DNA from 3 places in the Bacillus aquiflavi genome. Region 2 is predicted to be linked to each of the others. Evidence: a T-box and tRNA genes for the amino acid it is inferred to sense, from the RefSeq annotation. Region 2 holds a T-box; the other regions hold tRNA genes.
What was found. The T-box of region 2 lies ahead of thrS (threonine--tRNA ligase). A T-box ahead of a tRNA ligase gene usually reads a tRNA of that ligase, here a tRNA-Thr.
Positions count from the first base shown of each region.

Region 1 (3,255 bases), 1.3 Mb from region 2:
CACAAGTAATTGCTGACACAAGAAATTATTATACTCATTTTGATCAAAGATTAGAGAAGAAAGCTCTTAAAGCAGGAGATTAAATAAATGCATACCATGTTCTTCGAAACATATTAGAATTCTATTTACTAAAGGAATTTGGTGTCCAAGAAAAGTTTATTCATGATCGAATTAGAGAAATAATTAGACCTTTAAGAAAAAGTAATAACATTCAGAAAGCCCATGAAAATAAAAGATATGATTAAATAACGGTTCAATCTGAATCCCAGGTAATTTAAAATTTCAACCGTGACCTCACCAATCGTTTCATCCATACATAAACTCCATCGATTCTTTTAACTTATTTTTTTATGACTGAAAAAATTTCTGAGTTACATATTAATAATTTGTTCATTTGTGGTTAAATTATGTGCTTTTCCTTAGAGTTGTTGCTAAAACTTCAAGATACTTTGTTAATGTAAAATCCCTCTCGGGATTGGAGCATTAATCCTTCTCTGCAGAGCAATACAGTGATAAGGAGAATACCAAAATCAGTCATTTTATAGAAAGGATTTATAAAGTAACGTTAAGCACCTCCAATCTCGGCTTTTTTAATGATCCCTTACTTCTTCATTATAGAAGAAAACTTTCATTCGTGATCTTTAGACATATTGATTATTTTAATTAAAAATCTATATTAACTAGAATTACCTTAGCTCGCGGCGCTCGGCCCCCCCCAAAAAAAGCTTACAAGCCGCGTCAAATGAAAGCGTATTGAATTCTAACGGCTCAATTGCAATATCAATTTCTCGACTGCTTAGACGATTATTTCTGCGAGTAGACAAAAAAATCGCCTCCCTTCGTTTTATTGAAGGAAAGCGACTCGTTACACGACCATTTATCGCACGTTTAACACAAAAAGGCGACGTTCTAACGGTTAAATTTCCGCTAAAACGTCGACATAACTGCGTTTTTTAAATACCGGTGGCCGGGATCGAACCGGCACTCCGTAAGGAACACGATTTTGAGTCGTGCGCGTCTGCCAATTCCGCCACACCGGCTCGGTACTATAAAAATAAAATCTAAAAATTAATAATGCCGAGAACCGGAATCGAACCGGTACGGTAGTCACCTACCGCAGGATTTTAAGTCCTGTGCGTCTGCCTGTTCCGCCACCCCGGCGAATCTATATAGGTCGTCCAAATTCATTTCAAAAATATGGAGGCGGCAACCGGATTTGAACCGGTGATAAAGGTTTTGCAGACCTCTGCCTTACCACTTGGCTATGCCGCCACATTGGAGCGGAAGACGGGGTTCGAACCCGCGACCCCCACCTTGGCAAGGTGGTGTTCTACCACTGAACTACTTCCGCAAGCTGGGCCAGCTGGATTCGAACCAACGCATCACGGAGTCAAAGTCCGTTGCCTTACCGCTTGGCTATGGCCCAATAATATTTAATTATATAATAAAATGTCAAGTTGTAAAGGGCGACTAGTGGGAATCGAACCCACGATGTCGGAGCCACAATCCGATGCGTTAACCACTTCGCCATAGCCGCCATAATATTGGCAGGGGTAGTAGGAATCGAACCCACACTGGAGGTTTTGGAGACCTCTGTTCTACCGTTAAACTATACCCCTAGATGGTGGAGGGGGACGGATTCGAACCGCCGAACCCTAAGGGAGCGGATTTACAGTCCGCCGCGTTTAGCCACTTCGCTACCCCTCCATAATTTATGCATAATCTTGAAAATGGTGCCGGCCAGAGGACTTGAACCCCCAACCTACTGATTACAAGTCAGTTGCTCTACCAATTGAGCTAGGCCGGCTCCAAATGGTGGCTCGGGACGGAATCGAACCGCCGACACAAGGATTTTCAGTCCTTTGCTCTACCGACTGAGCTACCGAGCCTATGTATATAATAATAATGGCGGTCCCGACGGGAATCGAACCCGCGATCTCCTGCGTGACAGGCAGGCATGTTAACCGCTACACCACGGGACCATGTTTAATATTTTATTGCGGGGGCAGGATTTTAACCTACGACCTTCGGGTTATGAGCCCGACGAGCTACCAGACTGCTCCACCCCGCGACGATATAATACTCACATAAGATATAAGATAATTCATTAGCATCTCATGGTGGAGGATGACGGGATCGAACCGCCGACCCCTTGCTTGTAAGGCAAGTGCTCTCCCAGCTGAGCTAATCCTCCATATAGATGGTGACCCGTACGGGATTCGAACCCGTGTTACCGCCGTGAAAGGGCGGTGTCTTAACCACTTGACCAACGGGCCATTGTTCTTCAATGGCGGAGAGCAAGGGATTTGAACCCTTGAGACAGCGTTAACCGTCTACACGATTTCCAATCGTGCTCCTTCGGCCACTCGGACAGCTCTCCTAATGGCTCCGCAGGCAGGATTCGAACCTGCGACCGTTCGGTTAACAGCCGAATGCTCTACCACTGAGCTACTGCGGAATATATCCGCCCGGCAACGTCCTACTCTCGCAGAGGGATGCCCTCTACTACCATTGGCGCTGAGAAGCTTAACTTCCGTGTTCGGAATGGGAACGGGTGTGACCTTCTCGCCATCGCCACCGGACAAGGAAATAATGAGACATATACTATTATAAACTTTTTTAAAATTTTTTCAAGTATAATTTTTATTCTCTCAAAACTAGATAATGTGAAGAAGATATAAGAAAGAAAGTATCATGTTTATTTGGTTAAGTGCTCGCTCGATTAGTATCTGTCAGCTTCACGTGTCGCCACGCTTCCACCTCAGACCTATCAACCTGATCATCTTTCAGGGAGCTCAAATGGGAAATCTCATCTTGAGGGGGGCTTCATGCTTAGATGCTTTCAGCACTTATCCCTTCCGCACGTAGCTACCCAGCTATGCCTTTGGCAAGACAACTGGTACACCAGCGGTGCGTCCATCCCGGTCCTCTCGTACTAAGGACAGCTCCTCTCAAATTTCCTACGCCCACGACGGATAGGGACCGAACTGTCTCACGACGTTCTGAACCCAGCTCGCGTACCGCTTTAATGGGCGAACAGCCCAACCCTTGGGACCGACTACAGCCCCAGGATGCGATGAGCCGACATCGAGGTGCCAAACCTCCCCGTCGATGTGGACTCTTGGGGGAGATAAGCCTGTTATCCCCGGGGTAGCTTTTATCCGTTGAGCGATGGCCCTTCCATGCGGAACCACCGGATCACTAAGCCCGACTTTCGTCCCTGCTCGACTTGTAAGTCTCGCAGTCAAGCTCCCT
Region 1 is NZ_CP082780.1:529,685-532,939, reverse strand. Features, by position in the region: gene K6959_RS19775 (hypothetical protein) at 9-83, shown strand; tRNA gene K6959_RS02780 (tRNA-Leu) at 959-1,040, opposite strand; tRNA gene K6959_RS02775 (tRNA-Leu) at 1,076-1,161, opposite strand; tRNA gene K6959_RS02770 (tRNA-Cys) at 1,199-1,272, opposite strand; tRNA gene K6959_RS02765 (tRNA-Gly) at 1,277-1,351, opposite strand; tRNA gene K6959_RS02760 (tRNA-Gln) at 1,355-1,426, opposite strand; tRNA gene K6959_RS02755 (tRNA-His) at 1,466-1,537, opposite strand; tRNA gene K6959_RS02750 (tRNA-Trp) at 1,546-1,619, opposite strand; tRNA gene K6959_RS02745 (tRNA-Tyr) at 1,623-1,707, opposite strand; tRNA gene K6959_RS02740 (tRNA-Thr) at 1,732-1,807, opposite strand; tRNA gene K6959_RS02735 (tRNA-Phe) at 1,814-1,889, opposite strand; tRNA gene K6959_RS02730 (tRNA-Asp) at 1,907-1,982, opposite strand; tRNA gene K6959_RS02725 (tRNA-Met) at 1,998-2,071, opposite strand; tRNA gene K6959_RS02720 (tRNA-Val) at 2,119-2,194, opposite strand; tRNA gene K6959_RS02715 (tRNA-Glu) at 2,202-2,276, opposite strand; tRNA gene K6959_RS02710 (tRNA-Ser) at 2,289-2,380, opposite strand; tRNA gene K6959_RS02705 (tRNA-Asn) at 2,384-2,458, opposite strand; rRNA gene rrf (5S ribosomal RNA) at 2,467-2,582, opposite strand; rRNA gene K6959_RS02695 (23S ribosomal RNA) at 2,703-3,255, opposite strand, start outside.
Region 1: it has a tRNA-Thr gene. The T-box ahead of thrS (threonine--tRNA ligase) is inferred to sense a tRNA for this amino acid. The anticodon was not compared.

Region 2 (3,255 bases):
AGAGGTTGTAAGTTGAACATTAGACATTTTCATTCAAGTACAGAAAAGACCTACCTACTTTTGTATTTGAATGAAGAGGCGGCAAACATATGTGGTAGGATGGGTGTAAGTGCGGATGCTGCAATGACATGAATCGTACCGATGGCTATAGTTAATAAAAAATTAGAGACCATGCTAAAGATCTAATTTTTTAATAGAAATTAGACCTTTAGTATATTAGTCTTGCATTTTATTTATCCATACGATTTGATCTTAACTTTTAGATGGTTCTGTAAAACCTTTAATTATATGAATGTGACCATCATTTTCAGTTGTTCTAATCTCGACATAATGAGTGTGGTATCCATTAGGTAAAGGAATAGGGGGGCTAGTGTAAGCCTCATAAAAATGAATGTGTCCATCATCGAACGTTGTATTTCCTGATATTTTATGGACATGACCTCTTTCAGTTTCAATTGCCTTACTAGTTACCCCAGGGTGTAAATGGACATGACCATCTTGACACGTAGTAGCACCGCTATGCCCATGCGTATGGATACTTACCCTACTTGTATCCATCGACATTTGCATTTGGTTTCTTGTTTCAACCCCATTAAAGTTAACTCCGTTTGTAAATGGATGCGGAACTGGAAATGCATGATAAACCGGCTGCTGCATAAATCCTTGTTGCTGCATTTTTTCAACCCCTTAGTAAAATATCATTATTAAGGTATGCGACATTCGCCTGATCAGTTCAAGATTAATGGGTTTTTTTTTCATTCTTTTAAGGTGAAGTTTTAATGCAGGATTGGGGATTATAGCACTGAAATTTTTCATTTTGTTAAAACGTGCATTATTGTAACTCAAATTTACGTGAAAGAATATAAATTTTGATCATTAAAAAAGGAATAATTATCTTACTTGACATATATATTATTGTTATGTTTTCCCCCCCCGATTCCCTTTTATAGTTATTTATCTCAACTCCATAACTACTTCAGTCTCAGTCATACTATTATTTGACAGTACAAAATAATTGATTAAATTGTTAGTTGTTTCATTAGCATGAAGATTTATGGAACGACCTTCGTTAACTTATAAAAGTTTAAAATAAAAGTATTGCGGTTTATGATCGTTTATTATAAGATATATGATAATTTAATTTTAAATCGGCATTGATGAGGACATGAGTTACTTTTTACGGTTTACAGAGAGGGGAGAATAGCTGAAATCTTCCTAACGCAGGAAAGTAGCTTACCACCTTCTAAGCTGTATTGGGGAATTTTAGTATCCAGTACCGTCTTACGCTACGTTACAGCACAAGAGCCATAAGTGTTTTATGCTTATGGGAAATTGGGTGGAACCACGAATGATAACACATTTGTCCCTTTTTTTAGGATGGATGTGTTTTTTTAATTTAAAAAATAATTGCGATGAAGAGGACATGAATTATTTTTACGGTTTACAGAGAGGGAAGGATAGCTGTGATCTTCCTAACTTAGGGAAATAATTTACCACCTCCTGAGCTGTATTGGGGAATTTTTTTAGTATCCAATACCGTCTACGCTACGTTACAGGTACAGAGCTATAAATGTTTTTTCTTATGGAAAATTGGGTGGAACCACGGGTATGACACACTCGTCCCTTTTTAGGGATAGGTGCGTTTTTTTATATTTTAAAGGAGTGTTTTTTGTTATGAGTGAAAAATTAATTAACATTCAATTTCCGGATGGAAAAGTAGGGGAGTTTTCGAAAGGTATTACAGTTGAAAGGATTGCAGCATCTGTAAGTTCTAATTTAAGAAAAAAGGCGGTTGTCGGAAAGGTAAATGAACAACTGGTAGATTTAAGCTACAAGCTAGAACGGGATGCGGAGGTTTCGATTTTAACTTTAGATGCGCCAGAAGGATTGCATGTTTTAAGGCATTCTGCCGCACATGTATTGGCACAAGCAGTAAAGCGACTTTATCGGGATGTAAAATTAGGTATTGGGCCAGTCATTGAAGATGGGTTTTACTATGATTTAAAGCTAGAACATAGGATTACTGCAGATGACTTACTTGCCATTGAAAAAGAGATGGAACGCATTATAAATGAAAACTTAAAAATTAACCGAATTGAAGTTTCTTATGGAGAAGCTGAAAAACGATTTAAGGAAAAAGGGGAGCGATACAAGCTAGAAATACTAAAGGACATTCCAAAAGATGAAAAAATAACTCTTTACCAACAAGGCGAATTTATAGATCTTTGTCGCGGTCCGCATCTTCCGTCTACTCGTTTTATAAAAGCAGTTAAATTAACTCGTGTCTCAGGGGCTTATTGGCGGGGAAATAGTGAAAATGAAGTGTTTCAACGAGTTTATGGAGTCGCTTTTAAAAAGGAAAAGGATTTAAATGAGTATGTGAAATTTTTGCAGGAAGCAGCAAAACGAGATCATCGTAAGCTAGGGAAACAATTAGAGCTGTTTATGTTTTCTGAGGAAGCACCGGGAATGCCATTTTACTTACCGAAAGGACAAATCGTTAGAAATGAGTTAGAAAACTTTTCACGTGAACTGCAAAGCAAAGCTTCGTATGATGAAGTTCGCACTCCATTTATGATGAATCAACGGCTATGGGAGCAGTCGGGCCACTGGGATCATTATCGTGAAAATATGTACTTTTCTGAAGTCGATCAAACAAAATTTGCGCTGAAGCCGATGAATTGTCCAGGTCATATGCTCATTTTCAAAAACAACCTTTACTCCTATCGAGATTTACCGATTCGTTTCGCGGAGTTCGGTCAAGTTCACCGTCATGAATATAGTGGTGCTTTAAATGGTATGCTCCGAGTCCGGACATTTTGCCAAGATGATGCACATCTATTCGTTCGCGAAGATCAAATTGAAAGTGAAATGACCCAAATATTTCATCTCATTGACGAAGCGTATCGCACTTTTGGCTTTGAATATACGGTAGAGCTTTCGACTCGTCCAAAAAATTCATTAGGTGATGACAACCTGTGGAAGATATCTGAAAGAGCATTAAAAAATGTACTTTACAATTTACAAACAAACTACGAGATAAATGAAGGGGACGGAGCGTTTTATGGACCAAAAATTGATTTTCATATTAAAGATGCTTTAAAACGGAGTCATCAATGTGCAACGATCCAGCTTGATTTTCAAATGCCGGAAAAGTTTGCTTTAACTTATATTAATGAAAATAACGAAAAGGTTCGTCCTGTAGTGATTCATCGTGCGATTTACGGATCAATTGATCGATTTTTAGGCATTTTA
Region 2 is NZ_CP082780.1:1,829,032-1,832,286, reverse strand. Features, by position in the region: gene K6959_RS08690 (YmaF family protein) at 253-675, opposite strand; T-box leader at 1,146-1,371, shown strand; T-box leader at 1,404-1,628, shown strand; gene thrS (threonine--tRNA ligase) at 1,675-3,255, shown strand, end outside.

Region 3 (3,255 bases), 950 kb from region 2:
TGGACTCGAACCACCGACCTCACGCTTATCAGGCGTGCGCTCTAACCAGCTGAGCTATAGGCCCAATTTATATTGGAGCGGGTGATGGGAATCGAACCCACGACATCAGCTTGGAAGGCTGAAGTTTTACCACTAAACTACACCCGCGTATATAATTTATTATGGGGCGACTAGTGGGAATCGAACCCACGAGTGTCGGAGCCACAATCCGATGCGTTAACCACTTCGCCATAGCCGCCATAGTTTAAAAACTCTAGTCAAGGTTAACGGCCTATTGACAATGGTGGCTCGGGACGGAATCGAACCGCCGACACAAGGATTTTCAGTCCTTTGCTCTACCGACTGAGCTACCGAGCCTATGTATATAATAATAATGGCGGTCCCGACGGGAATCGAACCCGCGATCTCCTGCGTGACAGGCAGGCATGTTAACCGCTACACCACGGGACCATATTTAAATATTTATTGCGGGGGCAGGATTTGAACCTACGACCTTCGGGTTATGAGCCCGACGAGCTACCAGACTGCTCCACCCCGCGATAATATAAACTTACATGACGGAGGAAGAGGGATTCGAACCCCCGCGGGCTTTAACACCCCTGTCGGTTTTCAAGACCGATCCCTTCAGCCGGACTTGGGTATTCCTCCATATAAGGTAAAGATGGTGGACCTTGTAGGACTCGAACCTACGACCGGACGGTTATGAGCCGTCTGCTCTAACCAGCTGAGCTAAAGGTCCTTTTAAATGGTAGCGGCGGAGGGGATCGAACCCACGACCTCACGGGTATGAACCGTACGCTCTAGCCAGCTGAGCTACGCCGCCAATATAAAGGACAAAATATGGTGGAGCCTAGCGGGATCGAACCGCTGACCTCCTGCGTGCAAGGCAGGCGCTCTCCCAGCTGAGCTAAGGCCCCATTAAATTATTTATAATCGGGAAGACAGGATTCGAACCTGCGACCCCATGGTCCCAAACCATGTGCTCTACCAAGCTGAGCTACTTCCCGGATATATCTATTATGTATGGCGCGCCCGAAAGGAGTCGAACCCATAACCTTCTGATCCGTAGTCAGACGCTCTATCCAATTGAGCTACGGGCGCTTATAGTGCCGAGAACCGGAATCGAACCGGTACGGTAGTCACCTACCGCAGGATTTTAAGTCCTGTGCGTCTGCCTGTTCCGCCACCCCGGCAAATGATCGAGAGCGGAAGACGGGATTCGAACCCGCGACCCCCACCTTGGCAAGGTGGTGTTCTACCACTGAACTACTTCCGCAAAATAGTGCGGGTGAAGGGACTTGAACCCCCACGCCTCACGGCGCCAGATCCTAAGTCTGGTGCGTCTGCCAATTCCGCCACACCCGCAAAATAGCTGGTGAGCCATACAGGATTCGAACCTGTGACCCTCTGATTAAAAGTCAGATGCTCTACCGACTGAGCTAATGGCTCATTAATATATCAAAATAATACAACTTGTACAATAAAGGTCCTATGGTGCCGGCCAGAGGACTTGAACCCCCAACCTACTGATTACAAGTCAGTTGCTCTACCAATTGAGCTAGGCCGGCATAGATAATGGAGGATGACGGGATCGAACCGCCGACCCCTTGCTTGTAAGGCAAGTGCTCTCCCAGCTGAGCTAATCCTCCGTACTTAGCCCGGCAACGTCCTACTCTCGCAGAGGGATGCCCTCTACTACCATCGGCGCTGAGAAACTTAACTTCCGTGTTCGGAATGGGAACGGGTGTGACCTTCTCGCTATCGTCACCAGACATGTTTTTAAATGAGACATATACTATTATATACTTTTTAAAATTTTTTTCAAGTATAATTTTTTATTCTCTCAAAACTAGATAATGTGAAGAAGTAAGATAGAAAGTATCATGTTTATTTGGTTAAGTGCTTGCTCGATTAGTATCTGTCAGCTTCGCGTGTCGCCACGCTTCCACCTCAGACCTATCAACCTGATCATCTTTCAGGGAGCTCAAATGGGAAATCTCATCTTGAGGGGGGCTTCATGCTTAGATGCTTTCAGCACTTATCCCTTCCGCACGTAGCTACCCAGCTATGCCTTTGGCAAGACAACTGGTACACCAGCGGTGCGTCCATCCCGGTCCTCTCGTACTAAGGACAGCTCCTCTCAAATTTCCTACGCCCACGACGGATAGGGACCGAACTGTCTCACGACGTTCTGAACCCAGCTCGCGTACCGCTTTAATGGGCGAACAGCCCAACCCTTGGGACCGACTACAGCCCCAGGATGCGATGAGCCGACATCGAGGTGCCAAACCTCCCCGTCGATGTGGACTCTTGGGGGAGATAAGCCTGTTATCCCCGGGGTAGCTTTTATCCGTTGAGCGATGGCCCTTCCATGCGGAACCACCGGATCACTAAGCCCGACTTTCGTCCCTGCTCGACTTGTAAGTCTCGCAGTCAAGCTCCCTTGTGCCTTTACACTCTGCGAATGATTTCCAACCATTCTGAGGGAACCTTTGGGCGCCTCCGTTACCTTTTAGGAGGCGACCGCCCCAGTCAAACTGCCTGCCTGACACTGTCTCCCGCCCCGATAAGGGGCGCAGGTTAGAATTTCAGTACAACAAGGGTAGTATCCCACCGACGCCTCCACGTAAGCTAGCGCTCACGTTTCCACGGCTCCTACCTATTCTGTACAAGCTGCACCAAAATTCAATATCAGGCTACAGTAAAGCTCCACGGGGTCTTTCCGTCCTGTCGCGGGTAACCTGCATCTTCACAGGTACTATAATTTCACCGAGTCTCTCGTTGAGACAGTGCCCAGATCGTTGCGCCTTTCGTGCGGGTCGGAACTTACCCGACAAGGAATTTCGCTACCTTAGGACCGTTATAGTTACGGCCGCCGTTTACTGGGGCTTCGGTTCACACCTTCAGCGATTGCTTAAGCGCTCCCCTTAACCTTCCAGCACCGGGCAGGCGTCAGCCCCTATACTTCGCCTTGCGGCTTCGCAGAGACCTGTGTTTTTGCTAAACAGTCGCCTGGGCCTATTCACTGCGGCTCTCTCGGGCTTGCACCCTATCAGAGCACCCCTTCTCCCAAAGTTACGGGGTCATTTTGCCGAGTTCCTTAACGAGAGTTCTCTCGATCACCTTAGGATTCTCTCCTCGCCTACCTGTGTCGGTTTGCGGTACGGGCACCTTATTCCTCGCTAGAGGATTTTCTTGGCAGTGTGGAATCAGGAACTCCGGAAAATGATTTTCCTCGCTGTCACAACTCAGCCT
Region 3 is NZ_CP082780.1:2,783,709-2,786,963, forward strand. Features, by position in the region: tRNA gene K6959_RS13475 (tRNA-Ile) at 1-64, opposite strand, end outside; tRNA gene K6959_RS13480 (tRNA-Gly) at 74-147, opposite strand; tRNA gene K6959_RS13485 (tRNA-His) at 163-238, opposite strand; tRNA gene K6959_RS13490 (tRNA-Phe) at 282-357, opposite strand; tRNA gene K6959_RS13495 (tRNA-Asp) at 375-450, opposite strand; tRNA gene K6959_RS13500 (tRNA-Met) at 466-539, opposite strand; tRNA gene K6959_RS13505 (tRNA-Ser) at 559-648, opposite strand; tRNA gene K6959_RS13510 (tRNA-Ile) at 663-739, opposite strand; tRNA gene K6959_RS13515 (tRNA-Met) at 747-823, opposite strand; tRNA gene K6959_RS13520 (tRNA-Ala) at 842-917, opposite strand; tRNA gene K6959_RS13525 (tRNA-Pro) at 934-1,007, opposite strand; tRNA gene K6959_RS13530 (tRNA-Arg) at 1,025-1,101, opposite strand; tRNA gene K6959_RS13535 (tRNA-Leu) at 1,108-1,193, opposite strand; tRNA gene K6959_RS13540 (tRNA-Gly) at 1,205-1,276, opposite strand; tRNA gene K6959_RS13545 (tRNA-Leu) at 1,284-1,365, opposite strand; tRNA gene K6959_RS13550 (tRNA-Lys) at 1,374-1,449, opposite strand; tRNA gene K6959_RS13555 (tRNA-Thr) at 1,493-1,568, opposite strand; tRNA gene K6959_RS13560 (tRNA-Val) at 1,577-1,649, opposite strand; rRNA gene rrf (5S ribosomal RNA) at 1,657-1,772, opposite strand; rRNA gene K6959_RS13570 (23S ribosomal RNA) at 1,892-3,255, opposite strand, start outside.
Region 3: it has a tRNA-Thr gene. The T-box ahead of thrS (threonine--tRNA ligase) is inferred to sense a tRNA for this amino acid. The anticodon was not compared.